DNA from 2 places in the Ornithinicoccus sp. genome. Region 1 is predicted to be linked to the other one. Evidence: predicted binding sites of a transcription regulator. Region 1 holds the regulator's gene; the other holds the start of a gene.
What was found. Region 1 encodes Rex, which represses fermentation and respiration genes when NADH is low (regulators of the CRP and FNR family bind a similar motif). Its sites were predicted from a motif close to CTTGTGAANNNNTTCACAAG; they were not measured.
Positions count from the first base shown of each region.

Region 2: AC1QRC_RS05870 (geranylgeranyl reductase family protein) is a predicted target of Rex. The motif match lies at 2,563-2,582, and genes of this name have one in related genera.

Region 1 covers NZ_CM169976.1:3,564,002-3,568,407, forward strand. The annotation lists gene hemC (hydroxymethylbilane synthase) at 1-885, opposite strand, end outside; gene AC1QRC_RS17800 (glutamyl-tRNA reductase) at 882-2,096, opposite strand; gene AC1QRC_RS17805 (redox-sensing transcriptional repressor Rex) at 2,196-2,888, opposite strand; gene AC1QRC_RS17810 (glutaredoxin family protein) at 2,999-3,286, opposite strand; gene AC1QRC_RS17815 (lysophospholipid acyltransferase family protein) at 3,296-4,243, opposite strand; gene AC1QRC_RS17820 (NAD-dependent epimerase/dehydratase family protein) at 4,240-4,406, opposite strand, start outside.
Region 2 covers NZ_CM169976.1:1,130,334-1,134,739, forward strand. The annotation lists gene AC1QRC_RS05860 (DUF294 nucleotidyltransferase-like domain-containing protein) at 1-1,788, shown strand, start outside; gene AC1QRC_RS05865 (exonuclease domain-containing protein) at 1,881-2,471, shown strand; gene AC1QRC_RS05870 (geranylgeranyl reductase family protein) at 2,596-3,918, shown strand; gene AC1QRC_RS05875 (NADH-quinone oxidoreductase subunit A) at 3,977-4,339, shown strand.

The DNA of each region.
Region 1 (4,406 bases):
GCCGCTCAGTCGGTGCCGGACGGCGCGGCCCTCCAGGGCCGCGAACCCGGTCAACGTCAGGGTCCCCCCGGTGTCCCCCAGGTCGGCCACGGCTCCCACCGGCGCCGTGCACCCCGCCTCGAGCCGGGCCAGCAGGGCCCGCTCGGCCGTGACGCACGTCCGAGTGGGGGCGTGATCCAGGGCGGCGCACCAGTCGCGCACCGCGTCGTCGTCCTCGCGGCACTCCACCGCCAGGGCCCCCTGCCCGGGCGCTGGCAGCATCCGGTCCAGGGTCAGCGTCTCGCTGACCTCCTCCAGCCGGCCCACCCGGCTTAGGCCGGCCGCGGCGAGCACCACGGCATCCAGCGCGCCGGAGCGCACCTGCCCGATCCGGCTGTCGATGTTGCCGCGGATGTCGCGCACCTCCAAGTGCCCCGCGAGCAGCGCCAACTGGGCGGCGCGGCGCAGCGACCCGGTGCCGACGACCGATCCGGCGGGCAGGTCGGCGAGCGCCAGCCCGTCCCGGGAGACCACGACGTCGCGGGGGTCCTCCCGCTCCGGCACGGCGGCCACGACCAGCCCCGGCTCGGGCGCGACCGGCAGGTCCTTCAGGGAGTGGACGGCCAGGTCGATCCGGTCCTCGAGCAGCGCGTGGCGCAGGGCGCTGGCGAAGACCCCGGTGCCGCCGATCTCGCTGAGGGGACGGCTGGAGGCGTCGCCTTCGGTGCGCACCGGCACCAGCTCGACCTCGTGCCCCGCGGCCCGGAGCCGGTCGGCGACCCAGCCGGCCTGGGTCCTGGCGAGGTCACTGGCCCGGGTGCCCAGGCGCAGGATGCGGGAGTCCGCGGACTCCTCGCCGGGTGCGCCCCCGGAGAGGACAGGGGTATGCCGCATGGTCGGGTTCACACCACACCTCCCGTCTCGGGGGGCCGGGAGACGGCCGCGACGTCGTAGGGGTCCAGGTCGAAGAGCTCGCGCAACACGCTGGCGTAGTCGCCACCGTGGGTGTCCTCGCCCGCGGACAGCGCCTTCACCCGGACCGTCGGGGTGTGCAACAGCTTGTCCACCACGCGCTCCACCGTGCGCCGGACCTCCTCACGGTCCCGCTCGGGCAGGTCGGGCAGGCGCTGGTCCAGCCGGGCCAGCTCGGCGGCCACCAGGCTCGCGGCCCGGGAGCGCAGCGCGGTCACGGTGGGCGCCACGGCCTGGGCGCGGCGGGAGGCGAGGAACGCCGCGACCTCCCCGGTCACCAGGTCCCGCACCTCCGCCACGGCGGGGTCGACCTCGGCGCCCTCCTGCGCCGCGCGCTCCTGCAGGTCGGCCAGGCTCCACAGACCCACCCCGGGCAGCGTGCCGACCTCGGGCGCCACGTCGCGGGGCATGGCCAGGTCCAGGATCGCCAGGGGCGCACGGTCCTCCCCGCGCACCCGCTGGACCGCCGGGGCGTCGATGACATGCCCGCTCGCGCCGGTGCAGGTGACGACCAGGTCGGCCTGGGAGCCGAGCTCGGCCAGACGGGACCAGTCGGCCGAGGCGAACCCGTGCAGGGCCGCCAGCCGCTCGGCCCGCTTCCTGGTGCGGTTGACGACGGTGACGTCGGTGATGCCCGCTCGGGCCAGGGTGGCGGCGGCCAGACCGGACATCGCGCCCGCGCCGATCAGGACGGTGCGCGCCGTGGTCAGGTCCGGCAGGTGGCCGGCGGCGCGGTCCAGCCCCAGCTCCACCAGCGACCTGCTCACCCGGTCGATGCCGGTGTCGGTGTGGGCGCGCTTGCCCACCCGCAGCGCGTGCTGGAACAGCGGGTTGAGCGCGGCGCCGGCGGCTCCCTCGTGCTGGGCCGATCGCAGCGCCGCGCGGACCTGCCCCAGGATCTGGCTCTCCCCCACCGCCATCGAGTCGAGTCCGGCGGCCACGCCGAACAGGTGGTGCACCGCCCGGTCCTCGTAGTGGACGTACAGGTGCGGGGTCAGCGCGGCCAGCTCGACCCCGGACAGCCCGGCCAGGGCCCGCCCCACGTCCTGCAGCGCACCGTGGAAGGAGGAGGCGTCGACATACACCTCCGTGCGGTTGCAGGTGGCCAGCACCACAGCCTCGGCGACATCCCCCTCGGCGCGCACGGCGGCGGCGAGGGCGGCCGCCCCGGCGGTCGCCAGTGGAGGCCTGCTCCACGAGCTCCATCGGCGCGGTGTGGTGTGACAGACCGACGACCAGCAGGCTCATCCGACTCCCTCCTCGGACGGGACGCCGTCCTGGGGCTCCCCGGTGCCCCGGTCGGCCAGCGCTCGGCGCTGCTCGTGGAAGGCCAGGATCTGCAGCTCGGTGGCCAGGTCGACGTGGCGCACGTCAACGCCGTCGGGCGCGGTGACCAGGCACGGGGCGAAGTTCAGGACGGAGCGCACGCCCATGGCGACCAGATCGTCGGCCACCGCCTGCGCCGCTGCCGCGGGGGTCGTGATCACGCCGATCGCGATCGGCTCCCCGGAGGCGGCGAGGTCGGCGAGCGTCTGCACGACGAGCCCCTCGACCTCCTCCCCGACGACCGCGTCGTCCTGGTCGGCGAGCGCCACGATGCGAAAGCCCCGAGAGGTGAACCCGCGGTAGCCGGCGAGCGCCCTGCCCAGGTGGCCCAGGCCGACGATGACGACCGGCCAGTCCTGGGTGAGGCCGAGCTCGCGCGAGATCTGGGCGGAGAGCTGCCCCACGTCATACCCGACGCCGCGCACCCCGTAGGACCCCAACCGGGACAGGTCCTTGCGCAACTGCGCCGAGCGCACCCCGGCCGCGTCGGCCAACTCCTCGGAGGAGATCGAGGTCACCCCGCGCTCCCCGAACTGACCGAGCGCCCGCAGATAGCCGGGCAGCCGCCCCACCGTCGCCTCGGGCACACCGCGGGGGGCGGGCTCGGACATCACGGTGGCACCGACTCCTCTCGGATCCGGACGCCTTATATCAGAGCCCCGGACGGTCGTTCAGGTACCCCCCTACCCTAAGTCCTTGTGAACGTTTGCACAAAGTCGGATCAGCGCCGCCGCCGACGCCGCCGCAACGCCCGGCGCAGCTCGTCGGGGGCAACCCGCCAGTAACCCACCTCGCGCCCGTCGACGAACAGCACGGGCACCAGGTCGGAGTACCGATCGGTCAGCTCGGGGCGGTCCTCCAGCCGGAGGCAGGTCCACGACTCGCCGGACTCGGCACAGGTGGCCGCGACCACCTCGCGGGCGTCGGCGCACAGGTGGCAGCCGTCCCGCACCAGCAACACCACGCCGCCGGGCAGGTGCGGGACGCGCTTGGGGCGACCGATCCGCATACGGCCCCCTCAGAAGAAGACCGAGGTGCGGTCCCGCAGCAACTCATAGAGGGTGTGCTGGATCGTTTCCCGGACCCGGTCGGTGAGCTCGTAGACCACCGCTGGGTCCTCGGCCGCACCCTCGCCCCGGTTGGTGGTGTCGATGGGGGCGCCGAACTGGATGAGCCACTTGCTGGGCAGCGGCACCATGCCCAGTGGCCCCAGCCACGGGAAGGTCGGGGTCAGCGGCAGGTAGGGCAGGCCGAGCACCCGGGCGATCGCCGCGGCGTTGCCGAGCATCGGGTAGGTCTCCTCCGCCCCGACGATGGAGCAGGGGATGATCGGGACCTCGCAGCGCAGCGCGGCGGCCACGAAACCCCCGCGACCGAACCGCTGCAGCCGGTAGCGGTCCTTGAACGGCTTCCCCACGCCCTTGAACCCCTCTGGCCACACCCCGACAAGTTCGCCCGAGCGCAACAACCGCTCGGCGTCCGCGTTGGTGGCCAGCGTGCTGCCCATCTTGCGGGCGACCGGGCCCATCACCGGGGTGCCGAAGACCAGGTCGGCGCCCAGCATCCGCAGGTTGCGCTCCTGGGGGTGGGCGTCGTGCACGGCCACCTGGGTCATCAGTGAGTCCAGCGCCACGGTGCCGCTGTGGTTGGCCACGACGAGGGCGCCACCCTGCGCCGGGATGTTCTCCACGCCGCGCACCTCGACCCGGAACCAGGAGCGGTAGAGGGGACGCAGCAGCGGCAGCACCAGGTGCTCGGTGAAGTCCTCGTCGAACCCGAACTCGTCGACGGTGTAGTCACCGTCCAGACGCCGGCGCAGGAACGCCAGGGTCTGCGCCACGGCGCGGTCCAGGTCTGCACCCGTGAGGCCGGCGACCGCACCCGCCCCGCGCAGCGCCTGGATGACGAGCATGACCAGCCGTTCCAGGTCGGACTCGGTCGGGGTGGGCGGCGGCACCTGCGTCACATCAGCTCCTGCTCTGCGTGCTGCTCGGGACGGTCGCGGTCCCGGCCGGCAGCCAGGAATGACTCGAAGGCGGCCCGGGTGCTGTAGGCGGGGGCGAACCCGAGGTGGCTGCGCATCCGTGAGGTGTCGATCACCCGGCCGTATGCGAGTCCGTCCATCTGGT
Region 2 (4,406 bases), 1.5 Mb from region 1:
GCGACGCTGGCGCGTTCGATGACCGTGCGCTACGTGCGGCGCGGCACCCGGATCCGGTCGGTCGGGGATCCCGGGGAGGACATGTTCGTGCTGCGGTCGGGGGCGGTCGACATCACCGATCCAGAGGGCGCCCTGGTGGAACGCAGTGACCCCGGGACCTCCTTCGGGATGTCGGCGCTGGTCGAACGGGCCCCCTCGCGCTATGACTTCACCGCCCTTGAGGACTGCCTGCTGCTGGTGGTGCCGGGGGAGGTGTTCGACCGGGTCTGTCGGGAGCACGAGGGCTTCGCCGGGTTCTACACGCAGGCGCACACGGCGCGGTTGCGTCGGGCGGTCGGGGTACTGCACGCGACGGCACGCGGTGGGGCGGTGCTCAAGACCGAGGTGTCCGACCTGGTGCGGCGCCCCCCGGTGACCATCGGGCCGACGGCCACGATCCGCGAGGCGGCCCGGCTGATGACCGACGAACGGGTTTCCTCGGTGCTGGTCCTCGAGGCCGGACGGCTGGTGGGCATCCTGACCGACCGCGACCTGCGGACCCGCGTGGTGGCCACTGGGCGCACCACCGAGGACGCGGTGGGTGCCGTGATGACTCCCGACCCCGCCACGGTGCGCGAGGGCGCACTGGCCTTCGAGGTGCTGATGGAAATGGTGGGCCGCACCATCCACCACCTGCCCGTCGTCGACGGCAGCGGCAGGGTCCGGGGCCTGGTCAGTGGGACGGACCTGATGCGGCTGGAGCACAACAACCCGGTCTACCTCGTGGCCGACATCGCCGCGGCGGCCGACGAGGCGGCGTTGGCCCGGTACGCGCAGCGGATCCCGGTGATCCTGCAACAACTCGTGGCGGAGGACGCCTCGGCGGACGACATCGGCCGGGTGGTGACCGCGCTCGGGGACGCGATCGAGCGGCGCCTGCTGGTGCTTGCCGAGCAGGCTCTCGGGCCACCCCCGGTGCCCTACTGCTGGGTGGTGCTCGGCTCCCAGGCCCGGCAGGAGCAGGGCCTGGCGAGCGACCAGGACAATGCCCTGGTCCTCTCGGACGAGGCGGAGCGCGCGCACGACGGGTACTTCCTCGACCTGGCCGTGCGGGTCCGCTCCGGGCTGGCTGCCTGCGGGTATGCCGAGTGCCCGGGTGAGGTGATGGCCACCAACCCTCGGTGGCGGGCCCCGGTCCGCACGTGGCGGCAGCACTTCGCGGGATGGCTGGACACCCCGCAGCCGCAGGCCGTGCTCAACGGCGCGATCTTCTTCGACATGCGGCCCCTCCACGGGGACCACGACCTGGTGACGGGGCTGCGGCACGACGTGCTGGCGCAGACCGCCGACGCGGCCCTGTTCCTGGCCTATCTGGCCTCGCACGCGGTGGGGCAGCGCCCACCGGTCGGCTTCTTCCGTGGTTTCGCGCTCGTCCGACAGGGGGAGCACCGCGACACCCTGGACCTCAAGCACGGGGGAGTGTCCGTGGTCGTCGACCTGGCACGAGTTCACGCGCTGCGCCACGGGCTGCGCGAGGTGAACACGCGGACGCGGCTCGCCGACGCAGCGCTCGCCGGCTCGCTCAGCAGCTCCCTGGCCGCCGAGCTGCGGGACGCGCTGGAGTTCTTGGCCTACGTGCGGTTGCGGCACCAGGGTCACCAGGTCCGGGCCGGGCGGGCCGCCGACAACTTCGTGAACCCCGCCGACCTCACCGACTTCGACCGGCGTCACCTGCGGGACGCCTTCCGGATCGTCCAGGCGGCGCAGCAGTCGCTGTCCCAGCGGATGGCCCTGGGGCACCTGTCATGACGGGGCGCCGGCTTGCGCCGTGGTGGAGCCGTGACGGTCGGACCGGCCGCAACCCTGACAGCGCCGGCCCGACACCAGACCCCGCCTGTCCGGTGCAGGACCTGCGGCTGCTCGCGGTCGACCTGGAGACCACGGGTTTGAACCCCGCCCGCGACGACGTGGTGGCCGTGGGGCTGGTCCCGGTCAACGGGCGCGACATCGACCTGTCCGGTGCGCGGCACGTGGTCGTGCGCCCGGAGGCGGGTCGCGGCGTCGGGCACAGCGCGACGCTGCACGGACTCACCGACGACGACCTGGCCGCCGGCGCCGACCTGCGCGAGGTGCTCCCGGAGGTCCTCGCGGCGCTGGAGGGCCGGGTCCTCCTCGCCCACCACGCGGTGATCGAGGTGGGCTTCCTCACCCGGGCTTGCCGCCGCCTGCTCGGTGAGGCGCCCTCCTTCACCGTGGTCGACACGGTGCACCTGCACCGCCGGGTGCTGCGCCGGGGCCGCGCCCACGGCGCGGTCCGAGACGGGGAATTGCACCTCGCTGCAGCCCGCGCGCACGTCGGGCTGCCCCCCTACCCGCCGCACGACGCGATGACCGACGCCCTGGGCTGCGCCGAGCTCTACCTGGCCCAGGTGGCGCACCTGGCAGGCGAGGGGTCCCTCGTGCTGCGCCAACTCACCGACCGGGTCCGCTGAGCGGGCCGGGCAGACCCCAGCGGCAGCGCTGTTTCGGGTGAGGCAAACCTTAGTGATCGTTCCTCCGTGGTGGACCTAGACTGGCCCGGAGTTCGTGAATCCCTTCACAAGCGAGGCGTCTTCGGTGAGTGAGCAGTCGGTCGCAACCGCCCCCGTCCGGTTCGACGAGACGGCCGACGTGATCGTCGTCGGTGCGGGCCCGGGTGGGTCGGCCACTGCGGCATACCTGGCCGCCCACGGCCTCGAGGTCCTGCTCCTGGAGAAGACCGCCTTCCCCCGCGAGAAGGTGTGTGGTGACGGACTCACCCCGCGTGCGGTCCGCGAGCTCATCACCCTCGGGGTGCCCACCCCGGAGGAGGACGGGTGGATCCGGAACTGGGGGCTGCGGATCATCGGTGGCGGCATGCGGCTGCAGCTGGACTGGCCGGACAACAGCGCCTTCCCGCCCTACGGCCTGGTGCGGACCCGCCAGGACTTCGACGACATCCTGGCCAAGCACGCCCAGTCCCGGGGCGTGAAGCTGCACCAGCTCACCAACGTCGTGGGCCCTGTCCTGGATGACCGCACCGGCCACATGGTGGGAGTCCGCGCCAAGGTCATGGGTTCGGACAACCGGCCGACCGGCGAGGAGGTGGCCTACGGGGCGCCCGTCGTGGTCGCCGCCGACGGGAACTCCTCGCGCCTGTCGCTGTCCATGGACCGCCCCAAGCGGGACGACCGCCCGATGGGCGTGGCCGTGCGCACCTACTACACCAGCCCCCGACACGACGATGACTACCTGGAGTCCTGGCTCGAACTGTGGTCCACCAACGACGCGGGGGAGAAGATCCTGCTCCCCGGCTACGGCTGGATCTTCGGGGTGGGGGATGGCACCTCCAACGTCGGGCTGGGCATCCTGAACACCTCCGACGCCTTCGGCAAGGTCGACTACAAGGACGTCATGCGCCGCTGGGTGGCCACCATGCCCGAGGAGTGGACGTACTCGGAGGAGACGCAGGTCGGTCAGATCCGCGGAGCCGCGTTGCCGATGGGCTTCAACCGGCAGCCGCACTACGACCGCGGCCTGTTGCTGGTGGGCGACGCCGGCGGCATGGTCAACCCGTTCAACGGCGAGGGCATCGCCTACGCCATGGAGTCCGGTCGGCTGGCGGCCGAGGTCATCGCCCAGGCGATGGCCCGCACCACCCCGGAGGCCCGCGAACGCGTCCTGCAGTCCTATCCGCGGGTGATGAAGGACGCGCTCGGCGGCTACTACACGCTCGGGCGCCACTTCGCCCAGCTGATCGGTCACCCCGAGGTGATGCGACTGGCCACCAAGTACGGTCTGCCGCGCAAGACCCTGATGAAGTTCCTCCTCAAGGTGATGGCCAACCTCGGGGAGCCTCACGGCGGCCGCGTCGACGACCGCATCATCACGGCCCTCACGAAGATCGCTCCTGCGGCATGATGGGCACGAGCACCCCTAGGATTGGGCCGCGGCGAGCCACCCGAAAGGAGCGTGGGCGATGAGCCAGACCTATCTGCCCCTGCTGATGTTCTTCGCGCTGGGACTCCTCTTCGCGGGTGTCTCCGTGGCGGGTGGTGCCGTGATGGGTCGGCGCACCTACAACCGGGCCAAGGCCGAGGCGTACGAGTGCGGGATCCAGCCGACGCCCCCGGCCCGGGACGGCGGGCGCATCCCGGTCAAGTACTACCTGACCGCCATGCTGTTCATCGTCTTCGACGTCGAGGTGCTCTTCCTCTACCCGTTCGCGGTCGCCTTCGACCAGGTCGGGCTCTTCTCCGTGGTGGCGATGCTGCTCTTCCTCGTCGTGGTCTCGGTCCCGTTCGTCTATGAGTGGAGCAGGGGTGGTCTGGAATGGGACTGACGGTCAGGGCGACGCACGCGGCGCTGGCAGACGGCGCGTCCCGGTCACGGAAGGCATGGGTGTGAAC